DNA from 3 places in the Pelosinus fermentans DSM 17108 genome. Region 3 is predicted to be linked to each of the others. Evidence: a T-box and tRNA genes for the amino acid it is inferred to sense, from the RefSeq annotation. Region 3 holds a T-box; the other regions hold tRNA genes.

Region 1 (4,290 bases), 380 kb from region 3:
ACCCTTCTGTGTCACTCCATCACTCAAACGGATGTGGGTGGTACTGGAATGTTTGCCAGTTGTCCATCGCCTACGCATTTACGCCTCGGCTTAGGCCCCGACTTACCCTGAGACGACGAGCGTTGCTCAGGAAACCTTAGGCTTTCGGTGGACAAGATTCTCACTTGTCTTTTCGCTACTCATACCGGCATTCTCACTTCTATATACTCCACAGCTCCTTACGGTACTGCTTCGATGCGTATAGAACGCTCCCCTACCACTTGTATCCTAAGATACAAATCCATAGCTTCGGTTCCGTACTTTAGCCCCGGACATCTTCGGCGCAAAACCTCTCGACCAGTGAGCTATTACGCACTCTTTAAATGGTGGCTGCTTCTAAGCCAACATCCTGGTTGTTTCTGAAGTTCCACATCCTTTGCCACTTAGTACGGCATTGGGGACCTTAGCTGATGGTCTGGGCTGTTTCCCTCTTGACTACGGATCTTATCATTCGCAGTCTGACTCCCAAGGTCCGAGTACAGCCATTCGCAGTTTGACAGAGTTCGGTAACCTATAAGGCCCCTAGCCCAATCAGAGCTCTACCGTCTGTACTTATTTCTTGAGGCTAGCCCTAAAGCTATTTCGGGGAGAACCAGCTATCTCCGCGTTCGATTGGCATTTCACCCCTATCCACAACTCATCCCAAAACTTTTCAACGTTCACGGGTTCGGTCCTCCACGCAATTTTACCTGCGCTTCAACCTGGCCATGGATAGATCACTGCGGTTTCGGGTCTACAACAACTAACTAATCGCCCTATTAAGACTCGCTTTCGCTGCGGCTCCACATCTTCTGCTTAACCTCGCTAGTTACTGTAACTCGCCGGTTCATTCTTCAATAGGCACGCCGTCGACCACATAAGGGTCTTCGACTGCTTGTAGACATACGGTTTCAGGTTCTTTTTCACTCCCCTCCCGGGGTGCTTTTCACCTTTCCCTCACGGTACTATACGCTATCGGTCGCCAAGGAGTATTTTGCCTTGGAGGGTGGTCCCCCCTGCTTCCCACAAGGTTTCACGTGTCTCGTGGTACTCTGGATCTCAGCCATCTTGCTCTGCTTTTCGTCTACGGGACTGTTACCCCCTATGGTCTACCTTTCCAGGTAGTTCGACTAAGCCTGACTTGAATTATGCTGGTCCTCAACCCCGAATCAGTAAACTGAATCGGTTTGGGCTCTTCCCCGTTCGCTCGCCGCTACTTAGGGAATCTCGCTTGATTACTTTTCCTCTGGGTACTTAGATGTTTCAGTTCCCCAGGTGCCCTCCTCATGGTCTCAGCCATGGGTAACAATGCATTACCATTGTTGGGTTTCCCCATTCGGATATTCACGGATCAATACCTGCTTGCGATTCCCCGTGACTTTTCGGAGCTTACCCCGTCCTTCTTCGGCTCTTGGCGCCAAGGCATCCACCGTATGCCCTTCATAACTTGACTTATTGTCTCGTTACTCGGTTGTCAATAACCTATCATCTGCGTTGTTGTCGCTGTGGGCATTCGTTCGACGTACAGAAGTACGACTCACTCTTGTCCTCGCTCCGCCTAGCATCTGACAGCTTCTTGCCAACCTTTAGTTGGTGGTATATTCGAGTACTAAAACAAGAATATACATGTTTCAAAAAATCCTAACATGCTCGGTAATCACCCTAATATTGCTATTAGAATTAATTACGTTGCTTTCTTCTGTGCAGTTTTCAAAGAACATTTAATAAATGGTGGAGGATAACGGGATCGAACCGTTGACCCCCTGCGTGCAAGGCAGGTGCTCTCCCAGCTGAGCTAATCCCCCGTATTCTATATGTTAGTATAAAATACTAACATCTTTTCATTTACCCGACTAAAAAAATTCGAGTTATTAAAACCTCGAATCCAAGTGGACGAATAAATGGTGGGCCTAAATGGACTCGAACCATTGACCTCACGCTTATCAGGCGTGCGCTCTAACCAGCTGAGCTATAGGCCCGTAGAGGTATTCCCTCAAAACTAAGCAATGTAAGCAAAAGTGAACAACCAGATGTGTCGACCTTGGATATGAAAGAGTATTTCATCCTTCAAATCTCCATAGAAAGGAGGTGATCCAGCCGCACCTTCCGATACGGCTACCTTGTTACGACTTCACCCCAATCACTGATCTCACCTTCGACGGCTGGTTCCATTGCTGGTTACCTCACCGGCTTCGGGTGCTCTCAACTTTCGTGGTGTGACGGGCGGTGTGTACAAGGCCCGGGAACGTATTCACCGCAGCATGCTGATCTGCGATTACTAGCGATTCCGACTTCATGCAGGCGAGTTGCAGCCTGCAATCCGAACTGAGAGCTTGTTTTTGGGTTTGGCTTCACCTCGCGGCTTCGCTACCCTCTATTTAAGCCCATTGTAGTACGTGTGTAGCCCAAGACATAAGGGGCATGATGACTTGACGTCATCCCCACCTTCCTCCGTGTTATCCACGGCAGTCTCCCATGAGTTCCCACCTTTACGTGCTGGCAACATAGGATAAGGGTTGCGCTCGTTGCGGGACTTAACCCAACATCTCACGACACGAGCTGACGACAGCCATGCACCACCTGTCTATCTGTCTTCCGAAGAAGAACTTCCTATCTCTAGGATCATCAGACGATGTCAAGCCTTGGTAAGGTTCTTCGCGTTGCGTCGAATTAAACCACATACTCCACCGCTTGTGCGGGCCCCCGTCAATTCCTTTGAGTTTCAACCTTGCGGCCGTACTCCCCAGGCGGGGTACTTATTGCGTTAACTCCGGCACTGGAGGGGTCGATACCCCCAACACCTAGTACCCATCGTTTACGGCCAGGATTACCGGGGTATCTAATCCCGTTCACTACCCTGGCTTTCGCGCCTCAGTGTCAGACACAGTCCAGAAAGTCGCCTTCGCCACTGGTGTTCCTCCTAATATCTACGCATTTCACCGCTACACTAGGAATTCCACTTTCCTCTCCTGCACTCAAGAATAACAGTATCCAATGCTTCACGGGGTTAAGCCCCGAACTTTAACATCAGACTGATTATCCCACCTGCGCGCGCTTTACGCCCAATAATTCCGGACAACGCTTGCCACCTACGTATTACCGCGGCTGCTGGCACGTAGTTAGCCGTGGCTTTCTTGTCAGGTACCGTCATTATGAACCATTATTTACAATCCACACATTCGTCCCTGAAAACAGAGTTTTACGATCCGAAAACCTTCTTCACTCACGCGGCGTTGCTCCGTCAGACTTTCGTCCATTGCGGAAGATTCCCCACTGCTGCCTCCCGTAGGAGTCTGGGCCGTGTCTCAGTCCCAGTGTGGCCGTTCATCCTCTCAGACCGGCTACTGATCGTCGCCTTGGTGAGCCATTACCTCACCAACTAGCTAATCAGACGCAGACCCATCTTCTAGTGATAGCTTATAAATAGAGGCCACCTTTAGTATTTTAAGTATGCACTCAAAATACAACATTCGGTATTAGCACCACTTTCGCAGTGTTGTCCCCAGCTAGAAGGTAGGTTGTCTACGCGTTACTCACCCGTTCGCCACTATCTGATATTCAACACTCAATCCTTAGCTTTTGTGTTGGCACTTGTTAAATGCGTGAAGCGCTCTCTTCTTTCGCGCTTGACGCTTGGCTACACTGCTAAATATTCAGTGTTGAATACCAGACCGTTCGACTTGCATGTGTTAGGCACGCCGCCAGCGTTCGTCCTGAGCCAGGATCAAACTCTCCATAAAAGTTATATTATGAAGAACCTTGATGGCTCTTTAAAAAACTTGTTTGTGTTGTTCTCGCTTTCGCAGAACAACTTTGTTTCGCACTCGAAAACGAGTACCGCACATCTGGCTTATTTTAACCTTACTTACATTGTTTAGTTTTCAAGGAACACATTCGATAAAGATCTTAAAAAATAATAATTATGCCGCTTCAAACGACCTCATTGATTTTAACATCTTTACATAAGTATGTCAACTTTTTTATTGCAAATTGGTGACTTGTCTATATTATCATATCTCAAAAAGGTCTGTCAATGCTCTATCTTCTTTTTCATTTAATTATCTTCTTATTCATGTTTTTCATTTTCACTTAGATTATTGGGAAATGGAAACGGGAATTGTACATATGTATTTGGGACATCCCCGACAACAACATATTCGGCAATTGGCATTTGCGTATCTACACTTATACTTTTACTAACTAGAGGTACTACAATTCTAATTTGTGTAGTAGCAATAAGATATATCATATGCCTAGTTTGATTAATACCTG
Region 2 (4,290 bases), 1.9 Mb from region 3:
GATCAGGAAGGACGCTTCGCTTCTCAAGTCGAGCAGCGTGAATCAGGCGATGATGAAGCTCACATGATGGATCATGATTATGTGAATGCGTTAGAGTATGGCTTGCCACCAACAGGTGGTTTAGGTATTGGTATTGATCGTTTAGTTATGCTGCTGACCGACAGTCCTTCTATTCGAGATGTATTGTTATTTCCTCATATGCGGCATAAAGAATAGAGAAAAAACAAGAAAAGCGAGCGCTAGCTCGCTTTTCTTATAAGTAAAAAAGTATGTTAGGTGCGAAAAAATGAGATTTTATGAACCACAAAGGTACAATGCCGCCGATGCGGCACACAAAGGAGTGCACAAAAAAATATATAAACCCCTTTGTGTCCTTTGCGCCTTAGTGGTTCGGTTTTAGCCGATCTGTTCTTCATATTCTTCGCGTCTTCGCGGTTCAAAAGGTTTATGTTTTTAAGACCCGCGATAGCGGGCTTTCTTACGGAAGAATAATTTAAAGAATAAAGGGATAGCTATATTGACAAGATAGTACTAAAATGATAAAATGATATTCGCGCTACAGAAACATGCCAGATGTTGGTAACAGAAAAACAAAAAGATAACATTGACATGTCGATGAATGTGTGATAGTATATATAAATGTCGGCGGTTGAAAAACTTCGAAAAGTTTACCAACAATCGAATGTGTTCCTTGAAAACTAAACAATGTAAGTAAGGTTAAAATAAGCCAGATGTGCGGTACTCGTTTTCGAGTGCGAAACAAAGTTGTTCTGCGAAAGCGAGAACAACACAAACAAGTTTTTTAAAGAGCCATCAAGGTTCTTCATAATATAACTTTTATGGAGAGTTTGATCCTGGCTCAGGACGAACGCTGGCGGCGTGCCTAACACATGCAAGTCGAACGGAGATTTCAGCAATGGAATTTTAGTGGCGAACGGGTGAGTAACGCGTAGACAACCTACCTTCTAGCTGGGGACAACACTGCGAAAGTGGTGCTAATACCGAATGTTGTATTTTGAATGCATATTTAAAATACTAAAGGTGGCCTCTATTTATAAGCTATCACTAGAAGATGGGTCTGCGTCTGATTAGCTAGTTGGTGAGGTAATGGCTCACCAAGGCGACGATCAGTAGCCGGTCTGAGAGGATGAACGGCCACACTGGGACTGAGACACGGCCCAGACTCCTACGGGAGGCAGCAGTGGGGAATCTTCCGCAATGGACGAAAGTCTGACGGAGCAACGCCGCGTGAGTGAAGAAGGTTTTCGGATCGTAAAACTCTGTTTTCAGGGACGAATGTGTGGATTGTAAATAATGGTTCATAATGACGGTACCTGACAAGAAAGCCACGGCTAACTACGTGCCAGCAGCCGCGGTAATACGTAGGTGGCAAGCGTTGTCCGGAATTATTGGGCGTAAAGCGCGCGCAGGTGGGATAATCAGTCTGATGTTAAAGTTCGGGGCTTAACCCCGTGAAGCATTGGATACTGTTATTCTTGAGTGCAGGAGAGGAAAGTGGAATTCCTAGTGTAGCGGTGAAATGCGTAGATATTAGGAGGAACACCAGTGGCGAAGGCGACTTTCTGGACTGTGTCTGACACTGAGGCGCGAAAGCCAGGGTAGTGAACGGGATTAGATACCCCGGTAATCCTGGCCGTAAACGATGGGTACTAGGTGTTGGGGGTATCGACCCCTCCAGTGCCGGAGTTAACGCAATAAGTACCCCGCCTGGGGAGTACGGCCGCAAGGTTGAAACTCAAAGGAATTGACGGGGGCCCGCACAAGCGGTGGAGTATGTGGTTTAATTCGACGCAACGCGAAGAACCTTACCAAGGCTTGACATCGTCTGATGATCCTAGAGATAGGAAGTTCTTCTTCGGAAGACAGATAGACAGGTGGTGCATGGCTGTCGTCAGCTCGTGTCGTGAGATGTTGGGTTAAGTCCCGCAACGAGCGCAACCCTTATCCTATGTTGCCAGCACGTAAAGGTGGGAACTCATGGGAGACTGCCGTGGATAACACGGAGGAAGGTGGGGATGACGTCAAGTCATCATGCCCCTTATGTCTTGGGCTACACACGTACTACAATGGGCTTAAATAGAGGGTAGCGAAGCCGCGAGGTGAAGCCAAACCCAAAAACAAGCTCTCAGTTCGGATTGCAGGCTGCAACTCGCCTGCATGAAGTCGGAATCGCTAGTAATCGCAGATCAGCATGCTGCGGTGAATACGTTCCCGGGCCTTGTACACACCGCCCGTCACACCACGAAAGTTGAGAGCACCCGAAGCCGGTGAGGTAACCAGCAATGGAACCAGCCGTCGAAGGTGAGATCAGTGATTGGGGTGAAGTCGTAACAAGGTAGCCGTATCGGAAGGTGCGGCTGGATCACCTCCTTTCTATGGAGATTTGAAGGATGAAATACTCTTTCATATCCAAGGTCGACACATCTGGTTGTTCACTTTTGCTTACATTGCTTAGTTTTGAGGGAATACCTCTACGGGCCTATAGCTCAGCTGGTTAGAGCGCACGCCTGATAAGCGTGAGGTCAATGGTTCGAGTCCATTTAGGCCCACCATTTATTCGTCCACTTGGATTCGAGGTTTTAATAACTCGAATTTTTTTAGTCGGGTAAATGAAAAGATGTTAGTATTTTATACTAACATATAGAATACGGGGGATTAGCTCAGCTGGGAGAGCACCTGCCTTGCACGCAGGGGGTCAACGGTTCGATCCCGTTATCCTCCACCATTTATTAAATGTTCTTTGAAAACTGCACAGAAGAAAGCGACGTAATTAATTCTAATAGCAATATTAGGGTGATTACCGAGCATGTTAGGATTTTTTGAAACATGTATATTCTTGTTTTAGTACTCGAATATACCACCAAGTAAAGGTTGGCAAGAAGCTGTCAGATGCTAGGCGGAGCGAGGACAAGAGTGAGTCGTACTTCTGTACGTCGAACGAATGCCCACAGCGACAACAACGCAGATGATAGGTTATTGACAACCGAGTAACGAGACAATAAGTCAAGTTATGAAGGGCATACGGTGGATGCCTTGGCGCCAAGAGCCGAAGAAGGACGGGGTAAGCTCCGAAAAGTCACGGGGAATCGCAAGCAGGTATTGATCCGTGAATATCCGAATGGGGAAACCCAACAATGGTAATGCATTGTTACCCATGGCTGAGACCATGAGGAGGGCACCTGGGGAACTGAAACATCTAAGTACCCAGAGGAAAAGTAATCAAGCGAGATTCCCTAAGTAGCGGCGAGCGAACGGGGAAGAGCCCAAACCGATTCAGTTTACTGATTCGGGGTTGAGGACCAGCATAATTCAAGTCAGGCTTAGTCGAACTACCTGGAAAGGTAGACCATAGGGGGTAACAGTCCCGTAGACGAAAAGCAGAGCAAGATGGCTGAGATCCAGAGTACCACGAGACACGTGAAACCTTGTGGGAAGCAGGGGGGACCACCCTCCAAGGCAAAATACTCCTTGGCGACCGATAGCGTATAGTACCGTGAGGGAAAGGTGAAAAGCACCCCGGGAGGGGAGTGAAAAAGAACCTGAAACCGTATGTCTACAAGCAGTCGAAGACCCTTATGTGGTCGACGGCGTGCCTATTGAAGAATGAACCGGCGAGTTACAGTAACTAGCGAGGTTAAGCAGAAGATGTGGAGCCGCAGCGAAAGCGAGTCTTAATAGGGCGATTAGTTAGTTGTTGTAGACCCGAAACCGCAGTGATCTATCCATGGCCAGGTTGAAGCGCAGGTAAAATTGCGTGGAGGACCGAACCCGTGAACGTTGAAAAGTTTTGGGATGAGTTGTGGATAGGGGTGAAATGCCAATCGAACGCGGAGATAGCTGGTTCTCCCCGAAATAGCTTTAGGGCTAGCCTCAAGAAATAAGTACAGACGGTAGAGCTCTGATTGGGCTAGGGGCCTTATAGGTTACCGAACTCTGTCAAACTGCGAATGGCTGTACTCGGACCTTGGGAGTCAGACTGCGAATGATAAGATCCGTAGTCAAGAGGGAAACAGCCCAGACCATCAGCTAAGGTCCCCAATGCCGTACTAAGTGGCAAAGGATGTGGAACTTCAGAAACAACCAGGATGTTGGCTTAGAAGCAGCCACCATTTAAAGAGTGCGTAATAGCTCACTGGTCGAGAGGTTTTGCGCCGAAGATGTCCGGGGCTAAAGTACGGAACCGAAGCTATGGATTTGTATCGTAAGATACAAGTGGTAGGGGAGCGTTCTATACGCATCGAAGCAGTACCGTAAGGAGCTGTGGAGTAT
Region 3 (4,290 bases):
GTATCAATTGCAGCGGGAATTACAATTGGAATACTTGAGAGCAAATTGATACGGATTCCAATTGTAAGAGTTATGCCAAACACTCCGGTGTCAGTAGGGGAAGGGATGTCTGTTCTTGCTTTGGGGCATTATGCAGGTGAAGAAAATGGCGAATTAGTATTAACTATTTTTGCTTCTGTAGGTAGAGCCATTATTATGGATGAAAATGCTATGGATGCAGTAACGGGATTATCAGGTAGTGGTCCGGGATACGTCTTTGTACTTATTGATGCATTAACAGATGCAGGTGTCCGGGTTGGCTTGTCCAGACAAAATTCATTGGTTATGGCAGCTCAGACCTTATTGGGAGCAGCTAAGATGGTTCTGGAAACAGGGGAACATCCCGCAAGATTAAGGGATATGGTAACTTCTCCAGGTGGAACTGCTATTGCGGGTATACATGTATTAGAGCAAAAGGGTGTAAGAGCAGCTTTAATTGATGCAGTACAAGCAGCTACAAAACGTTCACAGGAGATGGGGAAAAAATCACATGGGTGACCGAGAAAAAATTATACGATATTATCAGGCTAGCGGTGAAGGTGAATTAGCAGCTAAATTATTGGATTTAGCTGAAGCGGCATTGCGTAATCGAAAGTACAAAGTAACAGAGTTTCTGGATCCTTACGGTTATAGCATTGCAGAAACGATTGGTGCACATTATGATCGATTAAAGCTGGTAGCCAGCGGTGGTTATGATGGGGCGGAGCGAGTTAAAGCTGTTTTTATAAATGAAGAGTTTCGGGGTACCCCTGATGCTGCAGTAGAGGCTGTCTCCGTAACATGGGATGAGAGATATTATCAAATCACTCATCGAGATGTGCTGGGGGCATTGATGGCATTAGGTATCAAGCGAGAAATTATTGGTGATATCATTATGTGTGGGCATGGATGCCAAATTATTATCGATTCATCTTTCTTCAATTTTCTTATGCAAAATTTCAGTAAGATTGGTGCGGCGCCTATCAGTATTACGCAATTGAAGATCGCAGATATTGCTCCTCGAGAAGAAAAAGTAAAGGAAATCAAAACGACTGTAGCTTCTCTTCGATTGGACGTCATAGCAGCAGCTGGTTTTGGAACTTCCCGCAGCAGAATGTCAGAGGAAATCGTGGCAGGTAAACTAAAAATAAACTGGCAGGAAGCTAAAAATAGTGCTCAGTCCATTAAAGAAAATGATGTTATTTCAATGCGTGGACGGGGGAGAGTCGAAGTTTGTGAAGTACTGGGGCAAACCAGAAAAGGACGAATGAGTGTTGTATTAAAACGTTTTATGTAGATACGTGGAGGTGTATTCATGCTAACCCCTTTAGATATTCATAATAAAGAATTTAAGAGAAGTTTTCGAGGATATAACGAAGAAGATGTTGATGAATTCCTTGACCGAGTCATAAAAGATTATGAGCTATTATATCGGGAAAATATTGAGTTGAAAGAGAATATGGACCGACTTAATAGTAAATTAGAACATTTTCAACATATGGAAAACACTTTGCATAATACGTTAATTGTTGCTCAGGAAACAGCGGAAGAAGTAAAGTTAAATGCTAAAAAGACAACAGAACTAATGATAAAAGAAGCAGAGATCAACGCTCAGAAACTCGTAGAGGAAGCTGCCAACAAAGTACGTCGTATGGCTAGTGAATATCAGGATTTGAAAAAACAAGTTGATGTATATCGTGTTCGTATGCGTACCCTTGTACAAGCACAGTTGGAGATATTAGGTGAATCTGGTGAGGATGAATAGGTAATTTGACAATGTACCTTTTATTGGTTATAATCAACTTTATTGTAGAATGTTAATACTAATACAAGTTATGATGGAGACAGTAGCTAAAAAACTGATTTTACAGCGAGTTAGGAATAGTGTAAGCCTAATAGTAATCAAGTTTAGTGAAGATCACTCCTGAACTGCAAACTGAAATACAGTAAGATTTGCCGTTTAACGAGCGTTATATCGTTACAAAAGTGGCTGTAACAGTCATTAGGGTGGTACCACGGGAAACAACCTCTCGTCCCTTCAGGGATGAAGAGGTTTTATTTTTTTGGAGGTGTTATTGTTGGATTATAGTAAAACCCTTAATTTACCGCAAACTGAATTTCCAATGCGAGGAAATTTACCAGAAAGAGAGCCTGAAATGCTCAATTACTGGAAGCAACAAAAAATTTATGAGAAACGTACAACGCAGGTGGAAAAGCCTAAATTTATCTTACATGATGGGCCTCCTTATGCGAATGGTGATATTCATATTGGTCATGCTTTAAATAAGATTTTAAAAGATATGATTTTGAAATACAAATCATTACGCGGATTTAATACTCCTTATGTGCCTGGTTGGGATACTCATGGTCTACCGATTGAACATGCTGCCATAAAAATACTCGGTCTAAATAGGCATGAACTAAAACCATTGGATTTACGTCGTGAATGTAAAGATTATGCTTTGAAATTTGTTGATACCCAGCGTCAAGACTTCAAACGTTTAGGTATTGGTGCTGATTGGGACAATCCATATGTAACATTGCGGCCTGTCTATGAAGCAAAGCAGATCGAGGTCTTTGGGGAAATGGCTAAGAAAGGTCATATTTATAAGGGTTTAAAATCGGTGTATTGGTGTACTTCATGTGAGACTGCTTTGGCAGAAGCTGAAATTGAATATGCAGAAAAAAAATCTCATACCATTTATGTTAAATTTCCTTTAGTGGATGATAAAGGGACTTTGCCTGTAGGAATAAATGCTGAAAATGTATATGGTGTCATTTGGACAACCACGCCTTGGACAATGCCGGCCAATGTTGCCATTGCTGTTCATCCGGAATTAGAATACGCATGGGTGGAATCCCAAGGTGAAATTTATCTTTTAGCAGTAGAATTAATTGAAGCGGTAGCAAAAGATAATAAACTAGAAAGCTATACGATATTGTCCACTTTAAAGGGGGCTGATCTTGAAGGTGTGGTTTTCTCCCATCCCTTTATCGAGCGGGAGTCTATAATTGTTTTGGCCGACTATGTTACCCTAGAACAAGGTACTGGCTGTGTACATACGGCTCCAGGACACGGCCCAGACGATTTTGAAACGGGTATAAGGCACGGATTGCCAATCATTAATCCCGTGGACCATGCAGGGCGCTTTACAGCTGAAGGTGGCATATTTGAAGGCATGTTAATACATGATGCTGATGTCCCTGTAATCAAAGAACTAGCAGCACGTGGTATGTTGCTTGGCAAGGGTAAAATCAAACACCAATACGCTCATTGCTGGCGTTGCAAAAATCCTGTTATTTATCGGGCAACGGAACAGTGGTTTGCATCAGTAGATGGGTTTAGGGAACAAGCATTGCAAGCGATTAAAGATGTACAATGGATTCCTGGCTGGGGTGAAGACCGGATACATAATATGGTGGCGGATCGTCATGACTGGTGTATTTCCCGTCAAAGGGTATGGGGAGTTCCAATTCCTATTTTTTATTGTACACAATGTAATGAACATGTTATCAATGATATAACAATTACTGCTGTTAAGAATTTATTTCGTCAAGAAGGTTCTGATGCATGGTGGGCCAAAGACTCAAGTGAAATATTGCCAGAAGGCTTTACTTGTTCCCATTGCGGTCACGATAGTTTTCGCAAAGAAACGGATATTATGGATGTTTGGTTTGATAGCGGGTCAAGTCATGCAGCTGTACTAGAGCAGCATGAAGAACTTGCATGGCCGGCTGACTTATACTTAGAGGGAAGTGATCAGCATCGAGGGTGGTTTCAGTCATCTTTATTAACATCAGTGGCAACAAAGGGAATTGCCCCTTATAAAGCGGTTCTTACTCATGGTTTTGTGGTAGATGGTGATGGTCGTAAAATGTCTAAATCCGTTGGTAATGTTATTTTTCCACAGGATGTTATCAAAAAATATGGGGCTGACATTTTGCGTTTATGGGTAGCCTCTGCTGACTATCAGGCGGATGTTCGTGTTTCGAACGATATCTTGAAACAATTGTCTGAAGTATATCGAAAAATACGCAACACCTTCCGCTACATTCTGGGCAGTATTCATGATTTTAACCCAGATACAGATAGAGTGGGTTATAATGAGTTATTAGAGATCGATCGGTGGGCACTTTTACGATTAGAACAAGTTCGTGAGAAAGTTACAAAAGCGTATGAAGAGTATGAGTTCCATTTAATCTATCATACAGTACATAATTTTTGTACTGTTGATTTAAGCTCAATTTACTTAGACATATTAAAAGATCGCG

What was found. The T-box of region 3 lies ahead of ileS (isoleucine--tRNA ligase). A T-box ahead of a tRNA ligase gene usually reads a tRNA of that ligase, here a tRNA-Ile.
Region 1: it has a tRNA-Ile gene. The T-box ahead of ileS (isoleucine--tRNA ligase) is inferred to sense a tRNA for this amino acid. The anticodon was not compared.
Region 2: it has a tRNA-Ile gene. The T-box ahead of ileS (isoleucine--tRNA ligase) is inferred to sense a tRNA for this amino acid. The anticodon was not compared.

The regions. Positions count from the first base shown of each region.
Region 1 is NZ_AKVN02000001.1:2,737,166-2,741,455, forward strand. It holds rRNA gene FR7_RS12720 (23S ribosomal RNA) at 1-1,471, opposite strand, end outside; tRNA gene FR7_RS12725 (tRNA-Ala) at 1,748-1,823, opposite strand; tRNA gene FR7_RS12730 (tRNA-Ile) at 1,921-1,997, opposite strand; rRNA gene FR7_RS12735 (16S ribosomal RNA) at 2,100-3,758, opposite strand; gene yunB (sporulation protein YunB) at 4,085-4,290, opposite strand, start outside.
Region 2 is NZ_AKVN02000001.1:4,223,314-4,227,603, reverse strand. It holds gene lysS (lysine--tRNA ligase) at 1-216, shown strand, start outside; rRNA gene FR7_RS19545 (16S ribosomal RNA) at 837-2,394, shown strand; tRNA gene FR7_RS19540 (tRNA-Ile) at 2,497-2,573, shown strand; tRNA gene FR7_RS19535 (tRNA-Ala) at 2,671-2,746, shown strand; rRNA gene FR7_RS19530 (23S ribosomal RNA) at 3,023-4,290, shown strand, end outside.
Region 3 is NZ_AKVN02000001.1:2,357,133-2,361,422, forward strand. It holds gene proC (pyrroline-5-carboxylate reductase) at 1-537, shown strand, start outside; gene FR7_RS10725 (YlmH family RNA-binding protein) at 530-1,315, shown strand; gene FR7_RS10730 (DivIVA domain-containing protein) at 1,334-1,783, shown strand; T-box leader at 1,845-2,059, shown strand; gene ileS (isoleucine--tRNA ligase) at 2,088-4,290, shown strand, end outside.